4 regions of the Streptomyces sp. NPDC091416 genome follow, and region 2 is predicted to be linked to each of the others. Evidence: riboswitches for the same ligand, from Rfam matches in the RefSeq annotation. Region 2 holds a riboswitch; each other region holds the start of a gene.

Region 1 (7,597 bases), on a different contig from region 2:
CGTCGTAGTTCGACTGGAAGGAGACGGTTTCCTCGTCGATCGACTCCGTCATCAGCGACGTCGCGTCGGCCATGCGGCATTCGGTGTACCGCATGGCGGCCGGCGGGTCGTCGTTGCCGAGCGAGCCGAAGTTCCCGTGTCCGTCGACGAGCGGGAGCCGCATGGAGAACGGCTGTGCCATCCGCACCAGCGCGTCGTAGATCGACGCGTCGCCGTGCGGGTGCAACTTGCCCATGACCTCGCCGACCACACGGGCGCACTTCACGAAGCCGCGGTCCGGGCGCAGGCCCATCTCGTTCATCTGGTACACGATGCGGCGGTGCACCGGCTTCATGCCGTCACGGGCGTCCGGCAGGGCCCGTGAGTAGATCACCGAGTACGCGTACTCGAGGAAGGAGCCCTGCATTTCGTCGACGACGTCGATGTCGAGGATCTTCTCCTCGAAGTCGACCGGCGGCGGGGTCTTCGTGCTGCGGCGGGCCATCGCTGCTGCGACTCCTTCACGGATTCTGTTCGGGCAACCTCAGGTTCTGACGCGCACCATTGTGGACCGCCCCACTGACAACGCGGACCTCGACCCGTCCCAAAGGGCGTTCTCCACCCGTCCCGAGGCCCTCGGGACCCTCTTTCCCGCTAACTTTCGCGGCACGGGAACTTCGCCAGGTGCCTGTGCGCTTGCTTACAGTGGCAGGTCTCGCAGTAAAACCAGTATCGCGATCGAAGGGACGTACATGCCCATGGGTCACACGGCCACAGCCCAGGCCGGCTCCGGCGGCTTGACGGCGACCGAGCACCGTCTGGCCAACGGCCTGCGCGTGGTGCTCTCCGAGGACCATCTGACCCCGGTCGCCGCGGTGTGCCTCTGGTACGACGTCGGTTCGCGCCACGAGGTCAAGGGACGCACCGGCCTGGCTCACCTCTTCGAGCACCTGATGTTCCAGGGCTCGGGCCAGGTCAAGGGGAACGGACACTTCGAGCTGGTGCAGGGCGCCGGCGGCTCCCTCAACGGGACCACCAGCTTCGAGCGGACCAACTACTTCGAGACGATGCCGACGCACCAGCTGGAGCTGGCCCTGTGGCTCGAGGCCGACCGGATGGGCTCGCTGCTCGCCGCGCTCGACGAGGAGTCCATGGAGAACCAGCGCGACGTCGTCAAGAACGAGCGCCGCCAGCGCTACGACAACGTCCCCTACGGCACCGCGTTCGAGAAGCTGACGGCGCTCGCCTACCCCGAGGGCCACCCGTACCACCACACCCCGATCGGCTCGATGGCCGACCTGGACGCGGCGACGCTCGAGGACGCGCGGGCCTTCTTCCGTACGTACTACGCGCCCAACAACGCGGTGCTCTCCGTCGTCGGCGACATCGACCCCGAGCGGACGCTCGCCTGGATCGAGAAGTACTTCGGCAGCATCCCCTCGCACGACGGCAAGCAGCCGCCGCGCGACGGCGCGCTGCCCGAGGTCATCGGCGGCCAGCTGCGTGAGGAGGTCCGCGAGGAGGTTCCGGCGCGTGCGCTGATGGCCGCGTACCGGCTGCCGCACGACGGCACCCGTGAGTGCGACGCCGCGGACCTCGCGCTGACCGTGCTGGGCGGCGGCGAGTCGTCCCGGCTGCACAACCGCCTGGTCCGCCGCGACCGGACGGCCGTCGCCGCCGGATTCGGGCTGCTGCGCCTTGCGGGTGCGCCCTCGCTCGGCTGGCTGGACGTCAAGACGTCCGGCGGTGTCGAGGTGGCGCAGATCGAGACCGCGGTCGACGAGGAGCTGGCCCGGTTCGCCGAGGAGGGCCCCACGCCCGAGGAGATGGAGCGCGCCCAGGCTCAGTTGGAGCGCGAGTGGCTGGACCGTCTCGGTACGGTCGCGGGCCGCGCCGACGAACTGTGCCGGTTCGCCGTGCTGTTCGGTGACCCGCAGCTCGCCCTGACCGCCGTGCACCGGGTGCTCGACGTGACGGCCGAGGAGGTCAAGGCGGCCGCCAGGGCCCAGCTGCGGCCGGACAACCGGGCGGTGCTGGTGTACGAGCCGGTCGAGCCCGCCGAGGCCGCCGACGAAGAGGCGGATGCCGCCACCGACACCGACGCGCACGAAGGGGCGGACCAGTGACCGACGCTGCCGCGACTGGAGTTTCGATGGAGTACCACCCGCAGCCCGCCCCCGGCGTGGCCAGGCCCTGGGCCTTCCCGGCGCCCGAGCGCGGCTCCCTGCCCAACGGCCTCACGGTGCTGCGCTGCCACCGCCCCGGCCAGCAGGTCGTCGCCGTCGAGATCTTCCTCGACGCCCCGCTGGACGCCGAGCCCGAGGGTCTGGACGGGGTCGCCACGATCATGTCCCGTGCCCTGTCCGAAGGCACCGACAAGCAGAGCGCCGAGGAGTTCGCCGCCGAGCTGGAGCGGTGCGGCGCCACCCTGGACGCCCACGCCGACCATCCCGGTGTCCGGGTCTCCCTGGAGGTTCCGGCCTCCCGGCTGGCCAAGGCGCTCGGCCTGGTGGCCGAGGCGCTGCGGGCGCCGGCCTTCGCCGACAGCGAGATCGAGCGTCTCGTCGGCAACCGGCTGGACGAGATCCCGCACGAGCAGGCCAACCCGGCCCGGCGTGCCGCCAAGCAGCTCTCCAAGGAGCTGTTCCCGGCCACGGCGCGCATGTCGCGCCCGCGCCAGGGCACCGAGGAGACCGTGGCCCGGATCGACTCCGCGGCCGTGCGCGCCTTCTACGACGCCCACATCCGCCCGTCGACGGCGACCGCCGTGGTCGTGGGGGACCTCACGGGCATCGACCTGGACGCGCTGCTCGCCGACACCGTCGGTGACTGGTCGGGCAACACGGCGGAGCCCCGCCCCGTCCCGCCGATCACCGCCGACGACACGGGCCGTGTGGTGATCGTGGACCGACCCGGCGCGGTGCAGACGCAGCTGCTGATCGGCCGGATCGGCGCCGACCGGCACGACAGCGTCTGGGCGGCCCAGGTGCTCGGCACCTACTGCCTGGGAGGCACGCTCACCTCCCGGCTCGACCGGGTGCTGCGCGAGGAGAAGGGCTACACCTACGGCGTACGGGCCTTCGCCCAGGTGCTGCGGTCGACGGCTCCGGACTCCGCCTCCGGGGCCACGGGCGCCGCGATGCTCGCCATCAGCGGTTCCGTGGACACGGAGTCCACGGGGCCGGCGCTGGAGGACCTGTGGAAGGTCCTGCGGACCCTGGCGGCCGAAGGGCTGACGGACGCCGAGCGGGAGACGGCCGTGCAGAACCTCGTGGGCGTCGCTCCGCTGAAGTTCGAGATGGCGGCCTCCGTCGCCGGCACCCTCGCCGACCAGGTCGAGCAGCACCTCCCGGACGACTTCCAGGCGCAGCTCTACGCACGCCTGGCCGACACCGGCACCGTGGAGGCGACGGCGGCCGTGGTCAACGCCTTCCCGGAGGACCGGCTGGTCACGGTCCTCGTCGGGGACGCCGCGCAGATCGCCGACCCGGTCCGGGCCCTCGGCATCGGTGAGGTGTCGGTGGTGACCGGCTGAGACACCGGTCGTCCCGCCCCGGTACCGGGGCGGGACGGAAGCATGAGGAAGGTCCCGGCGGAGTGGTCTCCGCCGGGACCTTCCTTTTTGTCCGCTTTGCGGGAGAGATCGCCTCTCCGCCCTGTGGGATGCGCTACAAAACGGCCTGTCCGTTTGGTGGCGGGAAGTGCCCCCGCTTAGCGTCGGCTCGGCTGTCCGCCACTCGTATGCCGCATCCGTGACGTACCGGGCAGTCATCGCCGAGTCCCCGTCAGGCGCGAGCCCGGGGAGCCGGGGACCCACGCAGTCCCTGGGGTGAATCGGACGACCGTGTCCCGTAGGGGCCGGGGATCCGTAGGAGACCTTCCTGCTCCGAACCCGTCAGCTAACCCGGTAGGCGAGAAGGAAGGAAAGGACCAGCCACTTCATGGCGTTCACCCGTGCCACCGGGAAGCATCGTGCCCCGGGCCGTCTGACGCGCACCGGCGCGAAGGCCGTCGGCATCGCGACCCTGGCCACCACCGGCGTCATCGGAGGACTGGCCTCCCCGGCCCTCGCCGCGGACACCGGAGCCCCCGCCGTCGGCGACACCGGCCTCACCCAGGTCATCGCCATCGAGAACGCCCTCGCCGAGCAGATCGACGCGCAGGCGGACGCACAGCAGCACCAGGCCGACGTCGCGAAGAAGAAGGCCGAGGCCAAGAAGAAGGCCGAAGCCAAGGCCAAGGCCGCCGCGAAGGCCAAGGCCGCCGCGGAGGCGAAGGCGGCCCGGGCCGAGAAGGCCCGCGCGAGCGCCGCCCGCGCCGCCCGTTCCGCCGAGCGCACCCGGCTCGGCGCCTTTCAGCTCCCCGTCGCCGGTACGTACGTGAGCACCGGCTACAAGTCCAGCGGCTCCATGTGGTCCTCCGGCAGCCACTCCGGCATCGACTTCCACGCCGCGTCCGGCAGCTCCGTCGTCGCCGTCGGCGCCGGCACGGTCGTCGAGGCCGGCTGGGGCGGGGCGTACGGCAACAACATCGTGCTGCGGATGACGGACGGCACCTACACCCAGTACGGCCACCTCTCCTCGATCGGCGTGTCCGTCGGCCAGAGCGTCGGTGCGGGCCAGCAGATCGGCCTCTCCGGCTCCACGGGCAACTCGACCGGCCCGCACCTCCACTTCGAGGCCCGCACCACGCCCTCGTACGGCTCCGACATGGACCCGGTCGCCTACCTGCGCGCCCACGGCGTCTCCGTCTGACCGACGACGATCCCGCGACGAAGGCCCCGGCACAGCGCCGGGGCCTTCGTCGTGTCCGTGGGCCGGACCCGTGCCGGAACGGCCCCGGTGACCAAAAGATATTCATGAATTTCCGCCCGCTGTCGGAAATGCGACCGCATTGCAATAGAGTCGCAGGACAGGCGTCGATCGGCCGCGTTTCGCGGGGATTAAGGCGGAGGTTCGGACATGCGCATTCCGGCGCATTCGGTATGCACGGCAATCCGTGAAGACATCGTCTCGGGTGTCTTCGAACGCGGCAGCCGACTCACCGAGGAGGTGCTCGCACGGCGTTACGGGGTCTCCCGGGTGCCGGTACGGGAAGCGCTGCGCACCCTGGAGTCCGAAGGGTTCGTGGTCACCCGCAGGCACGCCGGAGCCTGCGTGGCCGAGCCCACCGAGCAGGAGGCCGCAGACCTCCTGGAGGTCCGGATGCTGCTGGAGCCGCTCGGCGCGGCCCGCGCGGCCCACCGCCGCTCGGACGCACACCTCAAGGTGCTGCGCGGCCTGGTCAGGCTCGGCCAGGAGCGCGCCCGCCGGGGCGAGGGCGAGGACCTGCGCTCCCTGGGCGGCTGGTTCCACGAGACGCTCGCACAGGCCTCCGGCAGCCCCGGCCTGATCGCGCTGCTCACCCAGCTGCGGCACAAGACCGCCTGGATGTACGCGATCGAGTCCCCGGCCCGGCCGGCCGACTCATGGGCCGAGCACGGGGCCATCGTGGACGCCGTGGCGCGCGGGGACGCGGAGAGGGCGCGGGCGCTGACCGCCCAGCACGCCGAGCGGGCCGCCGTCGCATATCGGCTGCGCCGCCCCGGCCGGCCGGAGTCCGCCGAGGCCGGGACCGGCCGGGTGAGGACTTCGCAACATGCCGTAAACACCCCGAGCGGCCGGCATTAACAATTGCGCCGTATACAAAGAGTGGGCAATTCGAAGGGCTTTATTTCTGCTGCCCTCATTCGCCACCGCTGAGCCATTCGGCGACCCGTTCTTTATGGCTGAACGAAAGAGCCGCGGCACCCGGTCGAGGGTGGCGCGGCTCTTTCGCAGGAATTCCCGCGGTCGTGACCCGTCGGGGTCAGACGGTCTCCGGGAGCTCGTCGAGCCCCTCGGCGACCAGCTTGGACAGACGGTCCAGAGCGGCTTCGGCGTTGTCGGCCTCGGACGCGAGAACGATCTCCTCGCCGCCCTGGGCGCCGAGTCCGAGCACGGCGAGCATGGAGGCCGCGTTCACCGGGTTGCCATCGGCCTTGGCGATGGTCACGGGGATGCCGGAAGCCGTGGCGGCACGGACGAAGATGGAAGCGGGGCGGGCGTGCAGGCCCTCGGCCCAACCGACGTTGACGCGGCGCTCAGCCATGGTTCTGCCCTTCACGAATCAATGGTTGTCTAGACCAGTCTCTCATGCAGTGCGCGATGCTCCGGCCGACCCGCGGACCGCTTCACACCCGCGCCGAGGGTCGCCCGGCACCCCTCAGACTGCCCCGGCCCCGGCACCTACGCGACCGCTGGCGGAGCCGTACGCTTTGCCCATGCAGCCCTCTCCGGAGCAGAGTCCGCATCACGCCTACCCCGATCACTGGGAGGCGGACGTGGTGCTCCGCGACGGCGGCACCGCGCGCATCAGGCCCATCACCACGGACGATGCCGAACGGCTGGTCAGCTTCTACGAGCAGGTCTCCGACGAGTCGAAGTACTACCGCTTCTTCGCCCCCTACCCCCGGCTCTCCGCCAAGGACGTCCACCGCTTCACCCATCACGACTACGTCGACCGGGTGGGACTGGCCGTCACGGTGGGCGGCGATTTCATCGCCACGGTCCGCTACGACCGGATCAACGCGCAGGGCAGGCCCGCCTCGGCCCCGGCCGACGAGGCGGAGGTCGCCTTCCTGGTCCAGGACGCCCATCAGGGCCGGGGCGTCGCCTCCACCCTCCTCGAACACATCGCGGCCGTCGCCCGCGAACGCAGCATCCGGCGCTTCGCCGCCGAGGTACTGCCCGCCAACAACAAAATGATCAAGGTGTTCCGGGACGCCGGATACACCCAGCAGCGCAGCTTCGAGGACGGCTCCGTCCACCTCACTCTCGACCTCGAACCGACCGCCGAGTCGCTCGCCGTCCAGCGCGCCCGCGAACAGCGTGCCGAAGCGCGCTCCGTGCAGCGCCTGCTCGCCCCGGGCTCCGTCGCCGTCATCGGCGCGGGCCGCACCCCCGGAGGCGTCGGCCGAACGGTCCTGCGCAACCTCCTGGGTGCCGGCTTCACCGGCCGCGCCTACGCCGTGAACAGTGCGTTCGCCGCCGATCAGGCCACCATCGACGGCGTGCCCGCCCACCGCTCCCTCGGCGGGATCGGTGAACCGGTCGACCTCGCCGTGGTCGCCGTCCCCGCCGACCGGGTGCCGGAGGCCGTCGCCGACTGCGGCGAGCACGGCGTCCAGGGACTGGTCGTCCTCTCCGCCGGATACGCCGAGTGGGGCGCCGAGGGCCGCGAACGCCAGCGCGAACTGGTGCGTCAGGCCCGCTCGTACGGCATGCGGATCATCGGCCCGAACGCCTTCGGCATCATCAACAACTCCGAAGCGGTCCGGCTCAACGCCTCCCTCGCACCCGAGCGGCCCGCCTCCGGACGCATCGGCCTGTTCACCCAGTCCGGCGCCATCGGCATCGCCCTGCTCTCCGGGCTCTACCGGCGCGGCGCGGGGCTCTCCACGTTCATCTCCGCCGGCAACCGCGCCGACATCTCCGGCAACGACTTCCTCCAGTACTGGTACGAGGACCCGGACACCGACGTCGCCCTGCTGTACCTGGAGTCGCTCGGCAACCCCCGCAAGTTCACCCGCCTCGCCCGG
Region 2 (7,597 bases):
CTCCGGTACGGCGGCGGTGCCGGAGGCCTCGGAGGAGGCCGTGTCGGAGGGCTGCTCCGCGGGCTCGGTCGGCTGCGGGGCCGAGGGTGCGGTCGGGGCCTCCGTGGCGCGTGCGGCCGATGCGGACTTCCGGCTGTGCACCATGATTCCTATGAAGCCGGCGATGAACCCGCTGATCAGGCCCGATATCGCGTGGTTGAGCGCATTGGCCGATTCGCTGTCCGGGAGGCCGACGGCGACGTAGTTCACCGCCGCGCTCATCACCGCGCCCATCAGGCCGCCGATGACGCCGCTGATGACGGCGCCGCGTACGGGCGAGGGCGGTGCGGCTGGTGTGGCCGGAGCGGAGGCGGGAGCGGGAGTGAGCGGTGCGGTCATCGTCGAGGGCCCTCCAGACAGGCTGCGATGAGAGACCGGGAGTGGCTTGCGGGGCGCGGTGACTGCGCGTTCCGGGGCCTGCTCGCACGGGCAGCCCACCGGTCCGGGGGATGCAGCAGTTACCTTGCGGCAGAACACGTGTTCCTTGCAACACCTTCCCGTTTTCAACACGTTGACGCCCGGGGTGAGGCCCGCCGCAGGAGGTGAAATGTCCTCTGCTGTCGGGACGTCGCCAAGAGGGCCGCGGGCAGGGTTTGTTCGGGTTTGTCGATGCGGATCCGCCCTCCGTGGAATGAGGTTGGGAGGAGAGGGGAGGGGAGGGGAGGGGAGGGGAGGGGAGGGCGGTGTCGCAGACTCGCAAGAGGTGTGGAGTGCGCGGCAGGCGCGCGCAGGTCGAGCAGGCCGGTCGGGCCGGTCGGGCAGGCCGGTCGAGGAGGCCGGTCGAGCGGGCCCGTCGAGGGGGACTGGTCGAGGGGTCTGTCGACGGTCGGGTGTCGCCTATGGGTCCTGGCGCCGCTTTTGGGGTGTGCGCGCCGGGGCGCGCGCCGGGTAGCCATGGGGGTGGTCATGAGTGCCTCGAACATGCCGTAGAGTTGTGTTTACCGACGCGGGGTGGAGCAGCTCGGTAGCTCGCTGGGCTCATAACCCAGAGGTCGCAGGTTCAAATCCTGTCCCCGCTACTGCAGAATCAGGCCCGGCACGCATACAGCGTGCCGGGCCTGATTCGTTTGCCGCCACGGACCCGTTGCACATCATGGGGCCCGTTGCATGTCATGGGCTCGTCTGTACGTCGTGGGCCCGTTGCGCTTCATGGGTCCGCTGCGTGTCATGGGCTCGTCTGTACGTCGTGGGCTCGTCGTCGGTCCGTGGGCCGACCGGTTTTTCCGGGGCGGCAGGGGTTGGCCGGTGCCGGGCCGTATCGCGTACGCGTCCCCCCATTGGCCGAAGAGGAGTCGCCCCGCGACCCTGCTCCGGGAAGCCTGGGGGTGGTGGTGCGCGGTACCGTCCGCGGCCGTGGTTGCACCGGGCAGGAGACCAGTAGGTGGGGAAGCGGGAGAAGCGACGGGGGAGGCACGCCGGGGGCGTGCGGACCCGCCGGTTCGTCAGGTCGCTGCCCATGCTGATGATCGTCGGAGGCGTGCTCTTCGACGCCCTGACCCCGCCCCAGTTCACCGCCATCCCGTTGTTCACGGCGGCCCCGCTGATCGCCGCGCCGTTCTTCTCACTGGCCAGCACGATCCGTACCGGTGCCGCCGCGATGCTGGCCGTCCTCGGGCTGCGGCTGCACCACGACACCCTGGCTGCGGTCGTGTCCAGCATCGAGCTGCTCACCGTCCTCACCGTCTCCGGCCTCGCCGTCGTGATCAACGGGGTCGTGCGGCGCAGTAACGAGCAGTTGGCCTCCGCCCGCGTCATCGCGGAGACGGCGATGCGGGCGGTGCTGCCGACGCCGTCCGACCGGATCGGCGGGCTGCAGGTCGCTGCGCGGTACGAGGCGGCGCAGTCGGACGAGTTCGTCGGCGGCGACCTGTTCTCGGTGACGGACAGCCCGCACGGGGTGCGGCTGGTGGTCGGGGACGTGCGCGGCAAGGGGCTGGACGCCGTGGCGGCGGTGGCGGTGGTCATCGGGGCCTTCCGGGAGGCGGCCGAACAGGAGGAGACGCTGGAGGGCGTGGCACAGCGGCTGGAGCGTGCGCTGGCGCGGGAGTCGGAACATCGGGGTGGCCTGGACGCGTTCGAGGGGTTCGTCACCGCCGCTCTCGCGGAGGTCCCGCCGGGCGCGGGCCGGGTGCGGATCGTCAATCGCGGTCACCCCGAGCCCCTGCTGCTGCACACGGACGGGGCGCTGGAGGTGCTCGGCCCGTCGGTGCCCGCGCTGCCGCTGGGGATGGACCTGGGATTGTGGCCGGACCGGGTCGACGAGTGGGACCTGCCGGCCGGGGCGACGCTCCTCCTCTATACGGACGGCCTCTCCGAGGCGCGTAACGGCGAAGGGGTCTTCTACGACCCTGCCGAGCGGCTGCGGGGGCGGATCTTCCCGGGGCCCGAGGAGCTCCTCTCCGCGCTGACCGATGACGTGCGGCTGCACACGGGGGGTGAGTCGACGGACGACATGGCGCTGCTCGCGGTCGAGCGGCCCGGCGAGGGGCAGCCCGACCGGCGCAGGACCGTGAAGATCGTCGGCTTGGGCGGCCGCGGCGGCTGAGCCGGCCCCTGTTGCGGCGGCTGCGGTGGGGAGGCGGGCCGCGATGCCACCGTCCGTAACCGAAGAGCATCCCTCCGCATAACATTTGACGCAACGTCAGAGATCAGGTGGTTGTCGAGGGGTGAGTAACTCGCCCGATTCCACCCGGTTGTGTCCCGTAAAGTCCAGGCCAAGGACGTGAACGATCAGTGGGAACGGCTTGGAATCGGGCCCCGGTGTCTATTAACGTTCGATAACGCAGCGCGGTTGTCCCAGCCGCCGTCAGTGGCGGCACCGTGCGCGAGCGCCGAATTCCGCAAGGGAACCGGGGAACCACCTACATGGGGTGAATCGGGCATCTCTGTCTTGTTGCTGAGACGGAGGCACCCGTAGGAGACCTTCCTGCTCCGAACCCGTCAGCTAACCCGGTAGGCGAGAAGGAAGGAAAGGAGTGCGCCCCCGTGGCGTCCAACAAGCCTGCCCCTGAAGCTCCCTCTCGGTTCCGGTCCGAGTACGGCGATGACTTCGCCACCCGGCCCGCCACCGCATTCGGTACGGAGCACGGGGCCGACTACGCGACCGATTTCGGGACCGATCGGGGCAGCGACTTCGGAAACGACTTCCGCGCCGACGAGACCGGGCCCGAACGGACCTGGGAGGAATGGAACCCCACCGAGGAGTCCATCCGCCCCGTGCGCGGCAAGCACCGCGTCGCCAAGCAGCGCAATGGTCTGGCCCGCAGCTCCACCGTCCTCGGCGTCGGCGTCATCGCGGCCGTCGGTGCGGGTGGCATGGCCACCGCCCAGAGCAAGCCGCCGGTCTCCATCTCTCTTCCCGATTCCATCTCGGACAATCTCCCCGACGCCAAGTCCCTCCCGGGCGTCGGCGCACTGTTCTCGGGAGAGTCCGAGTCCGCGGCGGAGAAGGCCGTGGCCCAGACCGCTTCCGCCCCGCTGACGACCGCCGGGATCACCACCGCCGAGGCCGAGCAGGGCACCACGGACGCCGGTGAGGCACTCCGCGCCCGCATCCTCCAGCAGGCCGAGCAGCAGCAGGACGCCGCCGACGCCGAGGTCAAGGCGGCCGCGGAGAAGGCAGCGGCGGAGAAGGCAGCCGCCGAGGCGAAGAAGCAGCAGGACGCCGCCGAGGCCAAGATCGCCGCCGAGAAGAAGAAGGCGGCGGAGGAGGCGGCGAAGAAGGCGGAGGCCCTGCGGCTCGCCAAGCTCGCCGCCAGCTACGCCATCCCCACGTCCTCGTACACGATCACCTCGACCTTCGGCGAGGCCGGATCGATGTGGTCCTCCGGCTACCACACGGGCCTCGACTTCGCGGCGCCGACCGGTACCCCGATCAAGGCCATCCACACCGGCACGGTCAAGTCGGCCGGCTACTCCGGTTCCTACGGCTACCGCACGGTCCTGGAGCTGGAGGACGGCACGGAGCTGTGGTTCTGCCACCAGTCGTCCATCGATGTCAGCGTCGGCCAGAAGGTCACGACGGGTGACACCATCGGACGCGTCGGCGCGACCGGCAACGTGACGGGCCCGCACCTCCACCTGGAGGTCCACACCCCGGACGGCACCGGCATCGACCCGATGGCCTGGCTGCAGGCCCGGGGCCTGACGGTCTGAAGGCCTGACGGCCTGAAGGCCTGACGGCCTGAGGACATCGCGTCCCGGGACGGTCTGAGGGGACCGCTTTCCGGGACGGTTCTGAGAAGGCTGCTTTCGGGGGACGGTCTGAGAGGGCCGTGTCCCGGGGCGGTCCGGCAGTGCCGCGTCCCGGAAGGCCCACGCAGGCTTCCCCAGGTAGGCCCCGAGCCCTCCACACACCCGCCGGTCATCCGGCCACGAAACCCCGGCAGCCCTGACGCTCACCCCCCGACGTCAGGGCTGCCGGTCTGTCGCCGTCCGCATCCACATCCACGTCCGCAACACGTCTGCGCCCACGTCCATCACGTCTACGCCCGCATCCGCATCCGCAGCCGCGTCCACGCGGTGCCCCGGTGAAGATGCACTGGCCACGGAATAGCGCCGCCGGGGTAAGCCGTTGTTCCACCCATGACTTCTCTCCGTAAGCTCGGCTCCTCCAGCCTCCAGGTCTTCCCGCTCGCCCTCGGGGGCAACGTCTTCGGCTGGACGGCCGACGAGGCGCAGTCGTTCGCGGTGCTCGACGCGTACGCGGCGGCCGGCGGCAACTTCATCGACACCGCCGACGCCTACTCGGCCTGGGTCCCCGGCAACGAGGGCGGCGAGTCGGAGACCCTCATCGGCAAGTGGCTCGCCGCTCGCGGCAACCGTTCCGACATCGTCGTGGCCACCAAGGTGGGCGCCCACCCCGCGTACAAGGGGCTCTCCGCCACCACGATCAAGGCCGCCGCCGAAGAGTCGCTGCGCCGGCTCGGCACCGACCACATCGACCTCTACTACACGCACTTCGACGACGAGACGGTCCCGGTCGAGGAGATCATCACCGCCCTCGACCAACTGGTGAAGGACGGCAAGGTCCGCGAGATCGCCGCTTCCAACATCAGCCCCCAGCGACTCCGCGCCTCGCTGGACTTCTCCGAGCGCGAGGGGCTCGCCCGGTACGTGGCCCTGCAGCCCCACTACAACCTCGTCTCCCGGGACACCTACGAGGGCGAGCTCCAGGACACCGCCGCCGAGGCCGGGCTCGCGGCCGTCCCGTACTTCGCCCTGGCCTCCGGCTTCCTCACCGGCAAGTACCGTCCCGGTACTGCCGTGGAGAGCGCCCGTGCAGGCAAGGCGTCCACGCATCTGGAGTCGGAGCGCGGACAGAAGGTGCTCGCCGCGCTCGACAAGGTCGCACAGGAGCGGGACGCGGAGATCGCGACCGTGGCGCTGGCGTGGCTGGCCGCCCGGCCGACCGTCGCCGCGCCGATCGCCTCGGCCCGTACGGTCGAGCAGCTTCCCGCGCTGGTGGCCGTCGCCGGACTGCGGCTGACGGACCAGGAGCTGGCGGACCTCACCGAGGCCTCCGCCTAGGGACTCTCGTCTGGATCATGCCGGGCTCGCGTGGTCCGGCCTGATCCGAACGAAGGACCCGGTCCCTCCCTGTGGCCCCACCCCTGCGGGTGGGTGTACGGGCGAGGGGGCGGGGCGTACGGCGGGGAGCCGTAGGGCTGCCCGCCGTACGGCTGCACGGGCTGCACGGGCTGCACGGGCTGCACGTACGCCGGGTGCGGGTGCGGGTACGGCCAGTTCGGCGCGGGCGTGGAACGAGGGCGCAGACGGCCCGTGGCCTGCGCCGCGTACGTCAGGGCGGGGCGGGCGGTCTCCTTGCGCTGCCACAGGTGGTGCAGCAACTCCCGCTCGCGTTCGGCGAAGTCCGGGCCCGCCGTGCCGCGGCGGGCCCGGCGGCGCAGAAGGGCCAGCGAGGTCGCGAACGACTCGTACTCGGCCACCTCGCGGGCCGCCTCTCTGCCCCGGGCCTTCACTTCCTTCCGCGCGGCGGCGGATATCGGAGGGTGGGCGTGCGCGGGGCCGTGTGCCGGGTGGTGGGCGTGGCTGTGGGGCCTGCCGTACGGGACAGTTGCTGCGCGCCGGCGTGCAACGCGCCTGGCCATGCCGCGGGCCCGCATCGAGGAGAGGGCGAAGGGCTCGGCGGGCGACAGCCAGCCGGCCGCCGCGTACGCCGGAAGTTCGACGCCGAGAGTGCGCAGCTCGCGCAGGCGGGCCCAGACCGCAAGCCAGGTCACCAGCGCGAAGACCGGGACCATGAAAGCCCCGTAGACGATGTAGAAGCCGTACGGGCCGAACGAGGACGACCCGTTCCACAGGGCGTGCATGCCCATGGCGAGAAGCAGGCCCAGCAGCGGGAGCGCGAGGCGCCGGACCCGCTGATGGCGCGCACTGCTCGCGGCGATCCCGAAACCGATGCCGGTCAGCACGGTGAAGAGCGGATGGGCGAACGGCGACATCACCGCGCGTACGAAGAACGTCGCCGCGGTCACCGAGGCGAAGCCCGAGCCGAGCTGCTGGTCCTCGCCGAAGGCGTTGCCCAGATAGAGGATGTTCTCGGTGAAGGCGAAGCCCGTCGCGGTGAATCCGGCAACGACCACGCCGTCGACGATCCCGTCGAAGTCCCGTCGCCGGAAGAGGAAGAGCAGCAGCACGGCCGCCGCCTTGGCGCTCTCCTCCACGACGGGTGCTATGACCGTCGCGCCCAGGGTGTCCGCGTTGCCCGGGTCGGCCGTGGCGATCCACCGCGTCGCGAAGGAGTTCGCGAGGATCGCGACCAGTGCGGCCGCGCAGGCGCCCCAGGCGAAGGCGAACAGCATGTTGCGCCACGGGCCCGGCTCGACCCGGTCCAGCCAGCGGAACACCGTCATCAGCACCGGGACGGGCAGCACGGCCAGGCCCAGCCCGACGAGGAACCCGTGTGTCCCCGTCTGGTCGCGGACCAGGGCGAGGATCACCAGGCCGCAGAGCGCCAGCGCGGTGAAGACGGCGACGACGCGAAGCGTTCTGCTCCGCCACAGCAGGCCGACGCGGCGCGGGCGGTAACGCCACTGGCTCCGGTCCGGCACAGCGGTCAGGACCTCGCCGCCGGCCAGCTGCTCCTCGAGCGACGGGACGGCCGGCTGAGACTGTTGCTGCTGCTGAACAGACCCGTCGGACACCCCACGACCCTAACGAGCTGCACTGACAACGGCCATGGCGCGTGGCGCGTGCTCCGCTCCCGCGCCTGTGCCCGATGCCCCGAGCCCGTGCTCCGCTCCCGCGCGCCGTGCCCCATGAAAGCCCCGGGCCCAATGCCCCATGGTGGCCGCGGCGCGTGGGCCGTTCACATCCTCCCGGCCGTGGTGGCGGGGGCCGCCGTCAGCGGCGGGCGAAGAGCAGGTCGTGCACCACGTGGCCCTTGTCCAGGCCCTGTCCCTCGAACCGGGTCAGCGGCCGGAACGCGGGCCGCGGCGCGTAGCCGCCGTCCGCCGCCGTGTTCTCGAAGCGGGGGTGCGCGGTCAGCACCTCCAACATCTGCTCGGCGTACGGCTCCCAGTCGGTCGCGCAGTGC
Region 3 (7,597 bases), on a different contig from region 2:
CCCACGGCTACACCGGACCCATCGACGGCGTCATGGGACCCAACTCCTGGCGAGGCTTCAGCCGCTTCATCAACCAGGACCAGTGGGACTGACCCACACCCCCAGGACCGCTCCGTGCGCGTGCCGGCCCAAGGGTCGAGGGCGCCGAAAGGGCGGCGTACGCCGACGTGTTGTCGGGGTGCGCCGCCCTTGCGGCGGGACGGGGTGAGGCGGATCCTGCGGCGGCATGACGGTCGCTCTGTTGCTTCGGGTCGTCCGCGCAGGACCTGCGCGGACCGTTCGCCGAGAAGGCCGGGTTGCGCAGGAGGGACGCTCTTTCTGCAGGTCTACAGGCTGCGGGCCGAGATGTCGCCGTGCGTGGTGGTCGCGTGGATGTTCAGACCTGCGTCGCCGTCGGTGTTCCTGAGCGCGTTCTCGATCCGGCCGAACGCGGCACCCGCGTCCAGGGACGCGGAGACGCCGCGGGCGGCGCCGACGGAGATGTGGCCGTACTCGGTGCGCAGTTCGACCGTGCCCTGCACAGCCTCCGCGACGTGGATGTCGCCCTTCTGGACGCGGATCTCCGCGGGGCCGCCCAGCAGGCCGACCGAGACGTCACCGGAGAGCAGTGTGACGCGGGCACCCGCGGTCTCGTCGAGCTTGACCGAGCCCTGAGCGCACTCGAGGACGACATCGCCGAGCCTTCCGACACCCCGGAGTTCGGCGTCGGCCGTCTTCGCCTCGATGCGGGAGCCGGCGGGCAGCTGGATGGTCACCTCGACGGAACCGGTGTTGCCGACGAGGCGGTTCTTGGCCGGTGCGGACTCGATCCGCAGAACGCCGTCGCCGTACCGGACGGTGGTCTGTTCCGCGGCCTTCGTGTCGCGGCTCTTGGAGGCGTCCGCGGGCAGGATCTCGACCGTGGTGTCGGGCCGGTCGGCCGCGATGAACCGGACGTGTCCGGCCGCGATGTCCAGGATGGCGAGGACCGGGGTGGGGGTGTCGTACTTCTGCATGATGCCTTCCTCCGACTCGTTGTTTCCGATGGCGAAAACGCTACGTTGCGTTCACTGATCGCGCAATGACGTTGTTGCTCCAAGTGGCCATACGTACAGGTGAAAGGTGTAGCATCGTTGCAATGGTTGTGCGGCTAACGCAACAACCCCGTCCTCATTCATTGCAATGGATTGAACGCGAACGCTACGGTCGGGGTATCGGCGCCGATGAAAAACCAGGGAGGGGCCGTGATGCCGGGAGGCAGGCTCGCCCAGCAGGAACGGCAGCAGATCGCGCTCGGGCTCACGGGCGGTCTCCGTACGCGGAGATCGCCCGACGCCCCGACCGCCCCACGTCGACGATCACGCGTGAGGTGAGGCGTAACGGCGGCCCACCACCTACCGCGCCGACCTCGCGCACCGTCACACCGAACGCCGCACGCACCAGTGCAGACAGGCCGTCCCCGGCGGATCGCAGGCATCTCCGCTGCCGCACGGGCGTGACGCCGAGGCCGTGCGCGCGTACGAGGAGGCGTTCACCACCGTCCTCGTCGCCCGCTTCCTCGACTTCGTGAACGAAGGCATAACACGCGCTGCGGAGCGGGCCCGTGAGGTTCTCCGCACGAAATCCGGAACGTTCTCGGGCGACGCCGCCGGACCGGACCCGGATCGCTTGTGGGCCGGCCAGGGCGTGCCCGGTCGAAGTGGCTCGACAGGCGGGCGGAACCACTCCTATGATCTCAGGCGGACATCGCGTGCCGGTCACCGGCCGGGTGAGGCATGGAGGTGTCCGGGAGATGCCTTCGGAGGCATTCCGCTTTGTCTGTCGAGTTGAATCACACGATCATCCACGCCCGGTCCAACCGGGAATCCGCCGAGTTTCTGGCCCATCTTCTGGATCTCGAAGTAGGCGCGGAGTGGGGGCCGTTCATTCCGGTCCTGTTCAGCAACGGCGTCACGCTGGACTTCGCCACCCTTCCGCCCGAGTCGATCGCCCCGCAGCACTACGCGTTCCTCATCGGAGACGCGGAGTTCGATGTCGCACTGCGGCGTATCCAGGACGCGGGAATCACGTACTACGCCGATCCGCGTCTCGAACAGGCGGGTGAGATCAATTTCCATCATGGCGGGCGCGGGCTGTACTTCATGGATCCCGCGGGTCATGGAATGGAAATCATCACGCGCCCTTACGGAAGTCACGCGGCGACGACGCCCCCGGCGTCGTAGGCCGTAGTCCTTCCCCAGGGCCGCAGCCCCTCCCGCCGCCGGGCGGCAGCATCGTCACTTGTACTCAAGAGCTTGAGTAGTCCTATTCTTGAGTACGACGGGTGTCGGCCGGTGTCGCCGGCCGACCGGTGAGGAGAGGGAGGGGCTGCTTCCATGGCCTTGCGACATGCCGTGCTGGCGGCGCTGCTGGACGGCGAGTTCAGCGGGTACCAACTGGCGAAGGCGTTCGACGTCGGCGTCGCGAACTTCTGGCACGCCCTGCCCCAGCAGCTGTACACCGAGCTGGCCAGGCTGGAGAAGGAGGGGCTGGTCGAGGGCCGGCAGGTGGTTCAGGAGACCCGGCCCAACAAACGTGTCTTCCAGGTCACCGACGCCGGCCGCGAGGAGCTGGAGAAGTTCGCCGCGACCACGTCCAAGCCGTCCTTCATCCGCGACGACCTGCTCGTCAAGGTCCAGTCCGCCGACCGCATCGGCACCGCACAGGTCATCGAGCAGCTCGATGAGCGAGTGGCCGCGGCGGACGCGAAGATCGCGCTCCTCGACGATCTGCTGCGGCAGATGCGCGGGGAAGCGGACGAGGACGAGTTCCTCCGCCACGGCGAGCGCATCGGGCCGTACCTGACGTGCCTGCGCGGCGTGGCCTTCGAGCAGGGCCACCGGGACTGGTGCCTGCGGATCGCGGCCGTGCTGCGGGAGAGGCAGGCGGCTCATGCCGGGCGTTGAGTACCTGCGCTACGTCGCGCTGGGCGACAGCCAGACCGAAGGGGTCGGCGACGGGGACGACATCATCGGCCTGCGCGGCTGGGCCGACCGGCTCGCCGAGCACCTCACCACCGTCAGCCCCGGCCTCCAGTACGCCAATCTGGCCGTGCGGGGACGGGTCGCCGGCCAGGTCCACGCCGAACAGCTGGAACCGGCTCTCGCCCTGCGCCCCGACCTGGCCACCGTCGTGGCCGGGGTCAACGATCTGCTCCGGCCGCGGGTCGACGTCGGGGAGGTGGCCGGCCACCTGGAGGAGATGTTCGCCGCGCTCACCGCGGCCGGGGCGCAGGTGGCGACCCTGACCATCCCCGACGTGGGGAAGATCGCGCCCGTCGCCCGGCCCGTCAGGTCCAGGGTGTCGGAGCTCAACACCCTCATCCGCGCCGCCGCGGCCCGCCACGGCGTCGCCGTCGCCGAGATAGCCCATCACCCCGTCGCCACCGACCCGCGCCTGTGGAGCGTCGACCGGCTGCACGCCAGCCCGCTCGGCCACGCGCGGATCGCCTCAGCCGTCGCCCAGGCCATCGACCTGCCCCACAGCGACTCCACCTGGACGCACCCGTTGCCACCCCAAGTGCTCCCCACCGGCTGGCAGTCCGCCGGGGCCGAACTGCGCTGGGCCGCCGCGTTCCTCGGCCCGTGGCTCGGGCGCCGGCTGCGCGGCCGGTCATCGGGAGACGGACGCACCGCCAAGCGCCCCCACCTCCTGCCCCTGAGTACCGCGGCATGACCGCCCGCCCGCGCCGCCGCGGCTGAGGTTCACGCACGGGTGCCCGAAGGGGTCCGGCCCACCGCGTCGCGCGGTGGGCCGGACTCCTTCGGCGGGTGACGGAAGGTCAGCGTGCGAGGCGGATGCGGTGCAGCTGGTCCTTGCCGTCGGCGCCCGCACCGGACGTGTCGATGACGGACGTGACCCCCGACAGCGCCGTGCTCCGCGCCGTCGACGCCCACACCGGAGTTGCCGACGAGGGACGTGGCCCCGTACGACAGCGTGGTGCTCCGCACCGGGACGCTCTCCTGGCTCCTCCGGAGGCGCAGCCCGCTGGCCTCAGCGCTGCTCGTTCCGCTGCCGGCTTTCCGCGTCAGCCTTTCAGTGATGGCGCGTTCGTCCGGGACGAGCCTGTCGCGGACTCTCTCGGGGTTCCTGGGAACCGGCGACGCCGGAACCGTCACGATCGTGTGGGAACCTCCGGCGGCCCCGCGTCTTCACCGGCCTGCTGGTCGGTGCCGCCTCGGCGTCGCGGGCAGTCCCACCCGGACCCTGGCCGCAAACCGCCTCGCCGCACCCGGGAGACCGGCCGCCGCAGGGCCGCCCGCCATGTCGCGCCGCTGCCGCAGTCGCCTCGGGCCCCCGAGGCGGTCACCGTGGACGGCCTGGTGCGGGCTACGGCCGCAGCCCGCACCAGAGGCTGCTGCGTCAGTGGTCGCGCGAGGACGAGCGGGCGGTACACGACGCACTCGACGCCACCGGCACCACCGGCCTGGCCGGAGGGGAGCGCGTCGACCGGTTGTCCCGGCGGGCAGCGCCGGCGCTGCCCGCGCGGTGGGGCCGGCCCGGCAGACCCCGGTCGTCCTGCTCGACGAACCGACCATCGCCCTCCACCCCGGGCCTGCCGTCGAGGTCCTGGAACCCGTCCGCGAGGTCGCGGCCACCGGCCGTGCCGTCGTCATGGTCCAGCACGGCCTGGCTGCCGCTGCCCGCTACGCCGACCCGCTCGTCGCCATGAAGGACGGCCGCGTCATCGCCTCGGGCGCCCCCCGGGCGACGGTCGACGCGGCACTGGTGAAGGAGCATGTACGCGCTCGGCGCGGACATGCTCGCCGCCCCGGGCGACGGCTCACCGGTCGTCGTGCCGCGCACCGAACAGGCGTCGCCGGGCAGGTGACCCCCACCCCTCAATGTCCCAATTAGGTGATTGATCGTAATAGTCGGGAATGCTCCCCGTGTCGCGGGCCCGGGGGTGCGGCGTCCGGGCGACGGGCAAATCGCCCGTTTCGGGCGCAGTGGCCAGCGTCACGTTTCCCGCCCCTGACGCGGAACCAGATGCTTCGGTTCCCTGTCGCCCCTAGAAAGCCGGCCCGCCCGGATGTGACCGGCATCGCACATTTCCTTTTATTGATCTTGCGAATCAATTGTGATCAGGAATTCCGGGCTTGTTTCGCCCGGTCTTTCTCGCTTACGGTCACCGTCAATCCGGATGGAACGCCGAATCCTGCCGCCGTCCGGTAACCCGACCACTCACGTACGGCAGGAGCGGGGGACCCAGGTTTGCCGCCGTTCCGGGAATCCGGAGCGGCTAGGGGTGAAGTCGCCATGCGCGGCCGGACATCTCCAGTCCGAACCCGACAGCTCACCTCGCAGGCGGCGGAGAGGAAAAGCGCCATGCCCATCAAGGGTCATCACCGTCGTTCCAAGTCCACCCCCCTGACCCGCGGTCTCATCGCCGTGAGCGCGGGCAGCGCGGTTCTCGCGCTCCCCCTGATCGCTGCCGGATCGGCTTCCGCCGCACCGGTCCAGTCGGTCGTCGCGGAAAAGGCCGTGGCCCCGGTTTCCGTTGCCGGCAAGGGAATTGCCGTACAGCAGGGCAAGTCCACCACCTATTCCGTGATCTCCGGCGATTCGCTTGCCAAGATCGCTCGTGGGCATTCCCTCGCCGGTGGCTGGGAGCAGCTCTACAAGGACAACCGGAACGTGGTCGGCGGCAACCCCGACCTGATCCACCCGGGCCTGAAGCTGACCATCGGCGCCAAGTCCACCGCCGCCGCCCCCAAGGCCGCGACCCCGAGCGATTCCAAGGCGGAGAACACCTCCGACAGCGCTTCGCAGTCGTCGGCCGCCCGTGCCGAGAGCGCCGACCGCGCCGACCGTTCCGAGCGGACGGCGATGCCCGTCGCCGAGCAGACCGCCGAGACCGCTCCCGCGCAGGCCGCGACGGCGTACACCGACGACCTCGACGGCTGGATCAAGGAGTCCCTCGCCATCATGGCCGAGCACGGTATCCCCGGCAGCTATGACAGCATCCACCGCAACATCATGCGCGAGTCCTCGGGCAACCCGCAGATCGTCAACAACTGGGACTCGAACGCCGCCGCCGGCACCCCGTCCAAGGGCCTCCTCCAGGTCATCCAGCCCACGTTCGACGCGTACCACGTGCCCGGCACCTCGCTGGACATCCTGGACCCCGTCGCCAACATCACCGCCGCGTGCAACTACGCCGCCGCGACGTACGGCTCGATCGACAACGTCTTCGGGGCCTACTGATCCACCGCGGTACCGCCCCCGCGCGGAGCCGTGAGAAGGGGTGGAAGGGAGCTCGGCAGCTCCCTTCCACCCCTTTTGCGATGCCGTACAACCCTTGCGCCGCCGAGCCGGTCCAACAGGGCGCCGGGAGGGAAACGGGCTCTTCCCGGCATCCCCCCGGTCTCGCCCGGTCATCCTTGAACCGAGGAGCCGCTCGTGCGCACCTACCGGCCGGCCGCCGTCGTCGCGGCCTCGTTCCTCCTGATCGCCGGGGCCGCCGTCACCGCGCCCTCCGCCTACGCCGCCGGCACTCCCGGCGGAACGCACGCGGACGACCGCAACACCGACTTCAACGGTGACGGCTACGAGGACGTGCTCATCGGCGCGCCCGGCGGGACCATCGGCGGCAAGAAGGGCGCGGGCTACGTGACCGTGCAGTACGGCGGGCCGGGCGGCATCGGCACCGCCCGGGGCGCCGTCCTCAGCCAGGACACCACCGGGGTACCGGGCGGCGCCGAGGCCGGGGACGGCTTCGGCACCGCCCTCGCCACCGGCGACCTGGACGGGGACGGGTACGACGACGCCGTCGTGGGCCTCCCGGGCGAGAACGTCGAACCGGTTACCGACGCGGGCGGCGTCATCGTCCTGTGGGGCTCCGCGCAGGGGCTCTCCGGCTCGGGCAGCGACTGGATGCAGGCCGGGGAACTCGCCGCCGGCATGGGGTTCGGCAGCGCCCTCGCCGCCGCGCACTTCAGCCCCGACATCCCCGGCGACCAGCTGGCCGTGACCGACCGCACCGGCTTCGCCCTGTTCCAGTACGCCCCGGGCACCCGCCGGAACGCCACGTCGAGCAGCAGCAGCGGCATCCCCGGCACCCCCGGGCGCGAGATCGCACCCCGTGCCCTGACCACCGGCGACTACGACGGCAACGGTCTCGCCGACCTCGTCATCTCCGGCGTCACCGTCGGCGACGAGCCGGGCCACGGATGGTCCGCGCTCCTCCTCGGCGAGGTCCAGGGGCTCCGCTACGACCACGACCTGCGCGGCGGTCCGGCAGTCGCCTCCGGCGACATCGACAACGACGGCTACGACGACCTGGTCACCGGGGAGCCGAACAGCCCGGGCGACGGCGGCGAGGCGATGACCGGCGGTGTGGTCGGCGTGTACTACGGCAGCGCCGGCGACGGACCGGTCGGCGCCGAGGGCCCGGGCACCCCGCCCGTGTGGTGGACGCAGGACACCCCGGGGGTCCCTGGTGTTTCGGAGGCCGGCGACGGCTGGGGCGCTGACCTCTCCGTCGCGGACACCGACGGCGACGAGTACGCGGAAGTGGCCATCGGCGCCCCCGGCGAGGACATCGGCGCTGTTGCCGACGCGGGTGCCGTGTGGGTGC
Region 4 (7,597 bases), on a different contig from region 2:
GGAAGACCTCGACACCGCGGGACTCCAGGTGCTCCCGGCCCCAGGTGCCCAGCTTCGGGCCGACCTCGGGAAGGATCTTGTCGGCGGCGTCGACGAGGATGAAGCGCATGTCCTCGCGCTTCACGTTCGTGTAGTACTTCGCCGCGTCGCGGGCCATGTCCTCGACCTCGCCGATGGTCTCCGCACCGGCGAAACCGCCGCCCACGAAGACGAACGTCAGCGCCCTGCGGCGGACGTCCTCGTCGGTCGTCGAGTCAGCCTTGTCCAGCTGCTCGAGGACGTGGTTGCGCAGGCCGATGGCCTCCTCGATGCCCTTCATGCCGATGCCCTGTTCGGCCAGGCCGGGGATCGGGAAGGTACGGGAGACGGCGCCCATCGCGATGACCAGGTAGTCGAAGGGCAGCTCGTAGGCCTCGCCGACGAGCGGCGCAACCGTGGCGACCTTGCGGTCCTGGTCGATGGTCGTGACGCGGCCGGTGAGGACCTCGGCCTTGGGCAGCACGCGTCGCAGCGGGACGACGACATGCCGAGGCGAGATGCTGCCGGCAGCAGCTTCGGGGAGGAAGGGCTGGTAGGTCATGTACGACCGGGGGTCGACGACCGTGACGGTCGCCTCGCCGTAGCGCATCTTCTTCAGAATGCGCCGAGCTGCGTACAGGCCTACGTACCCACCGCCTACTACGAGGATCCTGGGACGCTCCGTGGTGCTCATGCCATCGAGTATCCACCCCCCTCGGGAGGCACGCTCGTGAGCCCCTTCACAAGGTATGACCCACCCTCTGCTACACTTCGCCGCCCACGTGACCCAGGTCATGGGCCGACAGGGGAACCACGGCGCCTCGGCGAACGTTGTTCACCGCTTGTGAGCTGGCCGTTGAGCCTCCGAGCGGGGTGAACCACCCCTCCAGTTCACACATCCGCAACGCACCCGGAACCGCCCCGCATGCGGGCCGGGCGGCCCCGCACACCCTCCCGCGGGCCCGTTCGGAGCAGAAGTCCGCCCCTGGGGGCCCAATTCCTTGTGAAGAAGTTCACGAACTTCGTGACGACGTGTCGGCGAAGGCACCCCCGAGGCCCTCCACCGGCCTCCCCGACGAGCTCAGAAGTGCAGGCCGGAGTGCCGATGAGCAGGGTCCGCGACTCCCCGCCGACCTGCGCTAACGAGCCGCGTAGAAGGCGATGCCGTCGAGGATGTCGTGCTCGCTGACGACGACCTCGCGCGCCCCGGTCCGCTCCATCACGGCCAGCAGGATCAGCGCCCCGGAGGTGATCACGTCGACCCGGCCCGGGTGCATCGCGCCGATGGCCGCACGCTCGGCGTGGGTCGAGGCGAGGAGCCGTCCGGCGATCTCCCGGACCTGCTCCAGGGAGATCCGCGTGTGGTGGATCGCCTCGGAGTCGTACTCCTCGAGCCCCAGCGCGATGGCGGCCACGGTGGTGACCGTTCCGGCGAGTCCGACGAGTGTGCCCGCCGAGGTCAGCGGCACGGTCTCCTCGGCCAGGTCCAGCGCGGCGGCGACATCGGCACGGATCGCGGCCGCCTGCTCCGGCGCGGGCGGGTCGCTGACCGCCCCGTCCCGCACGAGGTGGCGCTCGGTCATCCGGACGCAGCCGATGTCCACGGACCGGGCCGCCCGGACCCGGTCGTCGCCGACGACGAACTCGGTGGAGCCGCCGCCGATGTCCACGACGAGGTACGGCTTCGCGAGGTCGTCCCGCCCGGCGAGCTCCTTGGTGGCCCCGTCGAACGAGAACGCGGCCTCCTGGTCACCGGTGATCACCTCGGGCTCGACGCCCAGGATGTCCAGCACGCCGCGGACGAAGTCGTCCCTGTTCTCCGCGTCCCGGGAGGCGGAGGTCGCGACGAAGCGGATCCTCTGCGCACCGTGCTCCTTGATCACCGCGGCGTACTGCCGGCAGGCGGCGAAGGTCCGCTCCAGCGCCTCCGGGGCAAGCCGCCCGGTCCGGTCGACCCCCTGCCCCAGCCGGACGATCTCCATCCGCCGGTCGAGCTCGACGAGCTCTCCCGCGACGGGGTCGGCGTCCGCGACCAGCAGACGGATCGAGTTGGTACCGCAGTCGATGGCGGCCACGCGTGTCATGACTTGAGCCTCTCCGGCAAAAAAGCCCCTCGGGCGATCGAGGAGCGGGGGTCCGGGGGCAGGGCCCCCGGCAGGAACCTCAGTCCTCGTCCGCGTCAGGCGTGCCGCACGGTGTCACGCACGGCCCCTTGCGCCACCACTCCGGCAGCATCGCGATCGCCTCGTCCCCGAGCGGGTTCACGCCCGGCCCCGCGGCCAGCGAGTGCCCGACGAGCACGTGCAGGCACTTCACCCGGTCCGGCATGCCGCCCGCGCTCGGGAAGCCCTCCAGCACCTCGATGGCGTCGCGGCGCGCGATGTAGTCCTCGTGCGCGGCCCGGTACGCCGCGGCCAGCTCGGGGTCCGTACCGAGGCGCTCGGTCATCTCCTTCATGACCCCGTTCGCCTCCAGCGTGCCGATCGCGGACGCGGCGCGCGGGCACGTCAGGTAGAACGTCGTCGGGAACGGCGTACCGTCCTCCAGCCGGGGCTGCGTCTCGACCACGTCCGGGTTGCCGCACGGGCAGCGGTGCGCGATCGCGCGCAGACCCCGCGGCGGGCGTCCCAGCTGCTGCTGGAAGGCGGCGATGTCCGCGTCGGTCGGCGCGGTGGACTCGGTCTGGGGAGGGGGCGTTTCCATGCCTGCCTAGGGGTTCTGATCGGTCGGACTGCTCGAACTGCGGTTCTGCAGATGTACGGGTGTACGGGCGTGCGGATGTACGGGGGCGGGACGTACGGCGAAGAAGGGAGACGGCTCAGCCGCGGTCGGCGCTGTCCACACCGTCCCACAGGTTGGAGTGCCAGGGCCGGTCGGTCTCCTCCTGCGTCCCGTTGCGCTCCTTGACCGCATCGGGATCGACCACGGTGTAGCCGGTCTCCCCGGGAAGAAGGTAGTGCAGGTGCTGGCGGGCCAGCCGCTTGATGTACGCGTCGTCCTGGAGCCGCGCCTTCTCGTCGCGCAGCTCCTCGGTGCGGGCCTCGGCCTCCTGCGCCAGCCGCTCCTGATCGGCGATCTCGTCGCGCTGCGACACGTACTGCCGCATCGGATACGCGAGGGCGACGATCAGCGAGCAGACCACCAGGGCCAGGAAGGCGGCCCGGCCGGTGAGCCGGGAGCGGCGCGCCTGACGGCGGTTCTGGGAGCGGTAGACGCGGGCGGCGGTCTGCTCACCGAGCAGCCGCAGCCGGGTCGCGGTGGAGAACCGGTCCCGGTCCTTCGCGGCCATGTCTCCGCCTCCCCATTACGCACGTCCGTCCCCGCACACGGTACGGGACCGAGTGCGGGGACGGACGGAGGCCGGGGCACTTGACCCGGCCGGGCTTCACCGGGCCCGGATGTCAGCCCTTGAAGCGCGGGAACGCCGAGCGGCCCGCGTACACCGCGGCGTCGTCGAGGATCTCCTCGATGCGCAGCAGCTGGTTGTACTTGGCGACGCGGTCCGAGCGGGCCGGGGCGCCGGTCTTGATCTGGCCGCAGTTCACGGCGACCGCGAGGTCGGCGATGGTGACGTCCTCGGTCTCGCCGGAACGGTGCGACATCATGCACTTGAAGCCGTTGCGCTGGGCCAGCTCGACGGCGTCCAGGGTCTCGGTCAGCGAACCGATCTGGTTGACCTTGACGAGCAGGGCGTTGGCCGAGCCCTCCTCGATGCCGCGGGACAGCCGCTCCGGGTTGGTGACGAAGAGGTCGTCGCCGACGATCTGCACCTTGGCGCCGATCTTGTCGGTGATGACCTTCCAGCCGGCCCAGTCGTCCTCGTACAGCGGGTCCTCGATGGAGACCAGCGGGTACGCGGAGACGAGCTCCTCGTAGTACTCGGTCATCTCGGCGGCCGAGCGGGACTTGCCCTCGAACTCGTACTTGCCGTCCTTGTAGAACTCCGAGGCGGCGACGTCGAGCGCGAGCGCGATGTCCTTGCCCGGGGCGTAGCCGGCTTCCTTGATGGCCTCGACGATGAGGTCCAGGGCGGCGCGGTTCGACTCCAGGTTCGGCGCGAAGCCGCCCTCGTCACCGAGACCGGTGGACAGGCCCTTGGTCTTCAGGACCTTCTTCAGCGTGTGGTAGACCTCGGCGCCCCAGCGCAGGGCCTCGGAGAAGGACTCCGCGCCGATCGGCGCGATCATGAACTCCTGGATGTCCACGTTGGAGTCGGCGTGCGACCCGCCGTTGAGGATGTTCATCATCGGGACGGGCAGCAGGTGCGCGTTCGGGCCACCGAGGTAGCGGAACAGCGGCAGGTCCGAGGCCTCGGAGGCGGCGTGCGCCACGGCGAGCGAGACGCCGAGGATGGCGTTGGCGCCGAGCGAGCCCTTGTTCTCCGTGGCGTCGAGGTCGAACATCGCCTGGTCGATCAGCCGCTGCTCGGTCGCGTCGTAGCCGACGAGCTCCGGGCCGATCTGCTCGATCACGGCGAGGACGGCCTTCTCGACGCCCTTGCCGTGGTAACGGCTGGGGTCGCCGTCGCGAAGCTCGATGGCCTCGAACGCGCCGGTGGAGGCGCCGGACGGAACGGCAGCACGGCCCGTGCTGCCGTCGTCGAGGCCGACCTCGACCTCGACCGTGGGGTTTCCGCGGGAGTCGAGGATTTCCCTGGCTACGACGACGTCGATGGACGGCACGAGGCATCTCCTTCTGGGATGTGACGCTTGTGGTGCAGGGTCGCTTTGGCCTTGCGACAAGAGCCTAACCGGCCGGGCCACCGCAACCGGCCGACCGCCCGTCCCCTGGGACGAAAAAGGACCCAAGGGCAGGCACAGCGGGGCAAAAGGCCAGAAATTTACTGGCTAGTAACTACAACAGTTGAACGATCAACGCAGAAACCGGCTCACCCCGGACCGGCACGCACGGGGGGAAGGTGCGCACCGGGCCGGGGCGGCCGGGGTCATCGGCGAGGAGAGATCGCGACTACTTCGTCAGGTGGAGCTGCTGACCCGGGTAGATCAGGTCGGCGTCCGTGACGATGTCCTTGTTCAGCTTGAAGAGCTGCTCCCAGCCGCCCTCGACCTTGTGGTCGGCGGCGATCTTGCTCAGGGAGTCGCCGGTGACGACCTTGTACTCGCCGTCACCCTTCGCGACCTTCTTGCCGGTCGGGGTGGTGACGGTCTTCTTCGGAGCGGCGGCGCGGTCCGAGCGGTTGGTGGCGGGGGCCTCGGTGCGCTCGGCCTTCTTCGGCTCAGCCTTCTGGACCGGCGCGGACTCCTGCTTCGGGGCGGCCTCGGTCTTGGCGGCGGAGGAGCCGGTGTCGACGCCCGGGTCGACACCGTCGTTGCTCAGGTTGCCGGCGCCGGCGCAGGCCCAGGCGCCCGGGCCCTGGAGGGCGAGGAGCTTCTCGGCGGTGGCGATCTGCTGAGCCTTGGTGGCCAGGTCGGCGCGGGCCGCGTACTGGGTGCCGCCGGCGGCGGCCCAGCTGGACTGCGAGAACTGCAGGCCGCCGTAGTAGCCGTTGCCGGTGTTGATGGACCAGTTGCCGCCGGACTCGCACTGGGCGACGGCGTCCCACGTGGAGACGGAGGCGGCGGAGGCGCCGGTCGCGCCCATCAGGGGCACGGCGATGGCGGCACCGGTGACACCGGCGAGCGTGGCGATACGGACGGCCTTGGACGGGCGACGGTGCTTGTTGCCCTTGCTGTTGAGCAGCATCGAGACTTCTCCTCACCGACGCCTGCGAGGTGAGCTGTCGGGTTCGGGCCAAGTGAGTTGCCCGGTCGCACGTCCTAGCGCGCGACTTCACCCCAAGCCGGTCCTGATGCGTCTTGCGACGATCGGGCCCGGCGCTTACCTGGGTCCCCCGCTCCTGCCTACGGCGCTTTACGCGTCTGTTCCCTTCGACCGACGGCAGGATTCGGCGTGACGGTCGACGGGGCCCGCGGTGCGAGCGGTTCCGACCGTAAACACAACCAACCCGCATATCCAAAGATGGACATACCGTATAAACAGCCCTTACTTGCACCCGAAGAAGTACTGTTTGCGCAGGTGGGAACGGATGCGGCGGGACCTCCCGGACAAGACACGCCAGTTCACGCAAAGAGACCCATGTCTCACTTGGTCAAAAGTGGGACATAGACCTCTTAACTACCCCAATATTTGGGGTGTTTTCAGCTGATCATCAGACCGCGCTCATTCGGCCTTCACGCCGAGATCGAGGCTCTGGCCAGGCAGGATGAGGTCGGGGTCGGAGCCCACCTCGGCCTTGTTGGCCTCGTACAGGGCCGTCCAGCCGCCGGGCAGCTCCTGTGCATCAGCAATCGCCCACAGGTTGTCGCCCGCGCGCACGGTGTACGCGCCGTCAGCAGCCGGGGCTCCGGTGTCGCGTGCGCCACTGTCACCGCGCGAGGCGTGCCGGCCCGCGTCCCGGCCGCCGGCGCTCCCAGGGGTCTCCTCGGGAGCCGGGGCGCCACGGTGCTTGCCGCCCTTCTCCTGCCCCTCGGAGGAACCCTTCCCGGCCCCGGAGGCGTCACCCGGGGGCGTCGCGGAGGGCGTGGCCGACGGGGACGCCGACGCGTCCGGCTTCGCGTCCTCGTCCTTCGCGTCGCCCGACGGTGCCTTCGTCTTCGTCTTCGAGGACGCGTCGTCCGACGGGGTCGCGTCCCCGGACGGATCGGCGCTCGCGGACGGATCGGCGCTCGCGGACGGGTCCACGGTGTCCGCCGGGTCGGCGGACGGGGCGCTGCCCGGGTCCACGCCCGGCAGCCCGCTGTCCACGGCGAGGCCCGAGATGACCGCGCAGCTGGGCCACGCCTTCGGCCCCTGGTCCTCCAGGACCTTCTCCGCCACGGCGATCTGCTGCGAGCGGCTGGCGAGGTCCGCGCGCTCGGCGTACGACTCGCCGCCGTACGACTTCCAGACCTCCTGCGAGAACTGCAGACCTCCGTAGTAGCCGTTGCCGAGGTCGGCGCTCCACATGCCGCCGCTCTCGCACTCGGCCACGCGGTCCCAGGTCGAGGCGTCGGCGGCGTGCGCACCCGCCGCACCGAGCAGCGGGATGGCGATGGCCGAGCCGGTCACGCCTGCGGCGACGATGATGGCGGGTGCCTGCCGAGGGCGACGGTGTCTGCCGTTCGCGGAGCCCATGGGAATGCCTTCCGTGTGACTGACGGGTGACGGGTGAGTCGAACGGTGAACCTAGCGGGACTCGAACGCATGTCACAAGTCGATGCAGCGCAGATCACGTGAAAGTCACAGAGTTGACAGAGTGTCACCTTCGTCGCGTACCGGCCCGGGCGTGAACTCCACCGGCAGCGTACGCAGTCCGCGCATGATGAGCCCGCCACGCCACCGCAAATCGGCAGGTTCTCCCGCAAGTCGCAGGTCGGGCAGGCGCTTCAGGAGGGTGGCGAGCGCGGCCTGCCCCTCCAGCCGGGCCAGCGGCGCTCCCAGGCAGTAGTGGATTCCGTGACCGTAGCCGAGGTGCTGATTGTCACGCCGCGCAAGGTCCAGCGTGTCCGGTCCGTCGAAGCGCTCCGGGTCCCGGTCCGCGGCCGCGAGCACGACGAGGACGGGGTCGCCCTCACCGACG

The links. A riboswitch is a leader RNA that binds a small molecule or an ion and turns the genes downstream of it on or off. The one in region 2 is predicted to bind cyclic di-AMP.
Positions count from the first base shown of each region.
Region 1: another riboswitch for cyclic di-AMP. It lies ahead of ACIQMX_RS32280 (M23 family metallopeptidase); the one in region 2 lies ahead of ACIQMX_RS21070 (M23 family metallopeptidase).
Region 3: another riboswitch for cyclic di-AMP. It lies ahead of ACIQMX_RS23870 (transglycosylase SLT domain-containing protein); the one in region 2 lies ahead of ACIQMX_RS21070 (M23 family metallopeptidase).
Region 4: another riboswitch for cyclic di-AMP. It lies ahead of ACIQMX_RS30845 (transglycosylase family protein); the one in region 2 lies ahead of ACIQMX_RS21070 (M23 family metallopeptidase).

Region 1 is NZ_JBIVTU010000013.1:150,028-157,624, reverse strand. It holds gene ACIQMX_RS32295 (DNA topoisomerase (ATP-hydrolyzing) subunit A) at 1-484, opposite strand, end outside; gene ACIQMX_RS32290 (pitrilysin family protein) at 732-2,105, shown strand; gene ACIQMX_RS32285 (M16 family metallopeptidase) at 2,132-3,514, shown strand; cyclic di-AMP (ydaO/yuaA leader) riboswitch at 3,742-3,907, shown strand; gene ACIQMX_RS32280 (M23 family metallopeptidase) at 3,921-4,733, shown strand; gene ACIQMX_RS32275 (GntR family transcriptional regulator) at 4,941-5,648, shown strand; gene ACIQMX_RS32270 (HPr family phosphocarrier protein) at 5,827-6,108, opposite strand; gene ACIQMX_RS32265 (GNAT family N-acetyltransferase) at 6,281-7,597, shown strand, end outside.
Region 2 is NZ_JBIVTU010000006.1:489,864-497,460, forward strand. It holds gene ACIQMX_RS21055 (hypothetical protein) at 1-378, opposite strand, end outside; tRNA gene ACIQMX_RS21060 (tRNA-Met) at 985-1,058, shown strand; gene ACIQMX_RS21065 (PP2C family protein-serine/threonine phosphatase) at 1,421-2,584, shown strand; cyclic di-AMP (ydaO/yuaA leader) riboswitch at 2,859-3,013, shown strand; gene ACIQMX_RS21070 (M23 family metallopeptidase) at 3,025-4,194, shown strand; gene ACIQMX_RS21075 (aldo/keto reductase) at 4,624-5,568, shown strand; gene ACIQMX_RS21080 (PrsW family intramembrane metalloprotease) at 5,565-7,205, opposite strand; gene trmB (tRNA (guanosine(46)-N7)-methyltransferase TrmB) at 7,405-7,597, opposite strand, start outside.
Region 3 is NZ_JBIVTU010000008.1:101,797-109,393, reverse strand. It holds gene ACIQMX_RS23905 (M23 family metallopeptidase) at 1-92, shown strand, start outside; gene ACIQMX_RS23900 (DUF4097 family beta strand repeat-containing protein) at 327-995, opposite strand; partial or broken gene ACIQMX_RS23895 (helix-turn-helix domain-containing protein) at 1,227-1,527, shown strand; gene ACIQMX_RS23890 (VOC family protein) at 1,794-2,201, shown strand; gene ACIQMX_RS23885 (PadR family transcriptional regulator) at 2,355-2,924, shown strand; gene ACIQMX_RS23880 (SGNH/GDSL hydrolase family protein) at 2,911-3,693, shown strand; partial or broken gene ACIQMX_RS23875 (ABC transporter ATP-binding protein) at 4,263-4,849, shown strand; cyclic di-AMP (ydaO/yuaA leader) riboswitch at 5,158-5,341, shown strand; gene ACIQMX_RS23870 (transglycosylase SLT domain-containing protein) at 5,347-6,225, shown strand; gene ACIQMX_RS23865 (FG-GAP repeat protein) at 6,421-7,597, shown strand, end outside.
Region 4 is NZ_JBIVTU010000012.1:114,807-122,403, forward strand. It holds gene ACIQMX_RS30820 (NAD(P)/FAD-dependent oxidoreductase) at 1-712, opposite strand, end outside; gene ACIQMX_RS30825 (Ppx/GppA phosphatase family protein) at 1,158-2,102, opposite strand; gene ACIQMX_RS30830 (DUF501 domain-containing protein) at 2,182-2,721, opposite strand; gene ACIQMX_RS30835 (septum formation initiator family protein) at 2,837-3,307, opposite strand; gene eno (phosphopyruvate hydratase) at 3,420-4,700, opposite strand; gene ACIQMX_RS30845 (transglycosylase family protein) at 4,987-5,721, opposite strand; cyclic di-AMP (ydaO/yuaA leader) riboswitch at 5,726-5,897, opposite strand; gene ACIQMX_RS30850 (transglycosylase family protein) at 6,199-7,152, opposite strand; gene ACIQMX_RS30855 (cytochrome P450) at 7,258-7,597, opposite strand, start outside.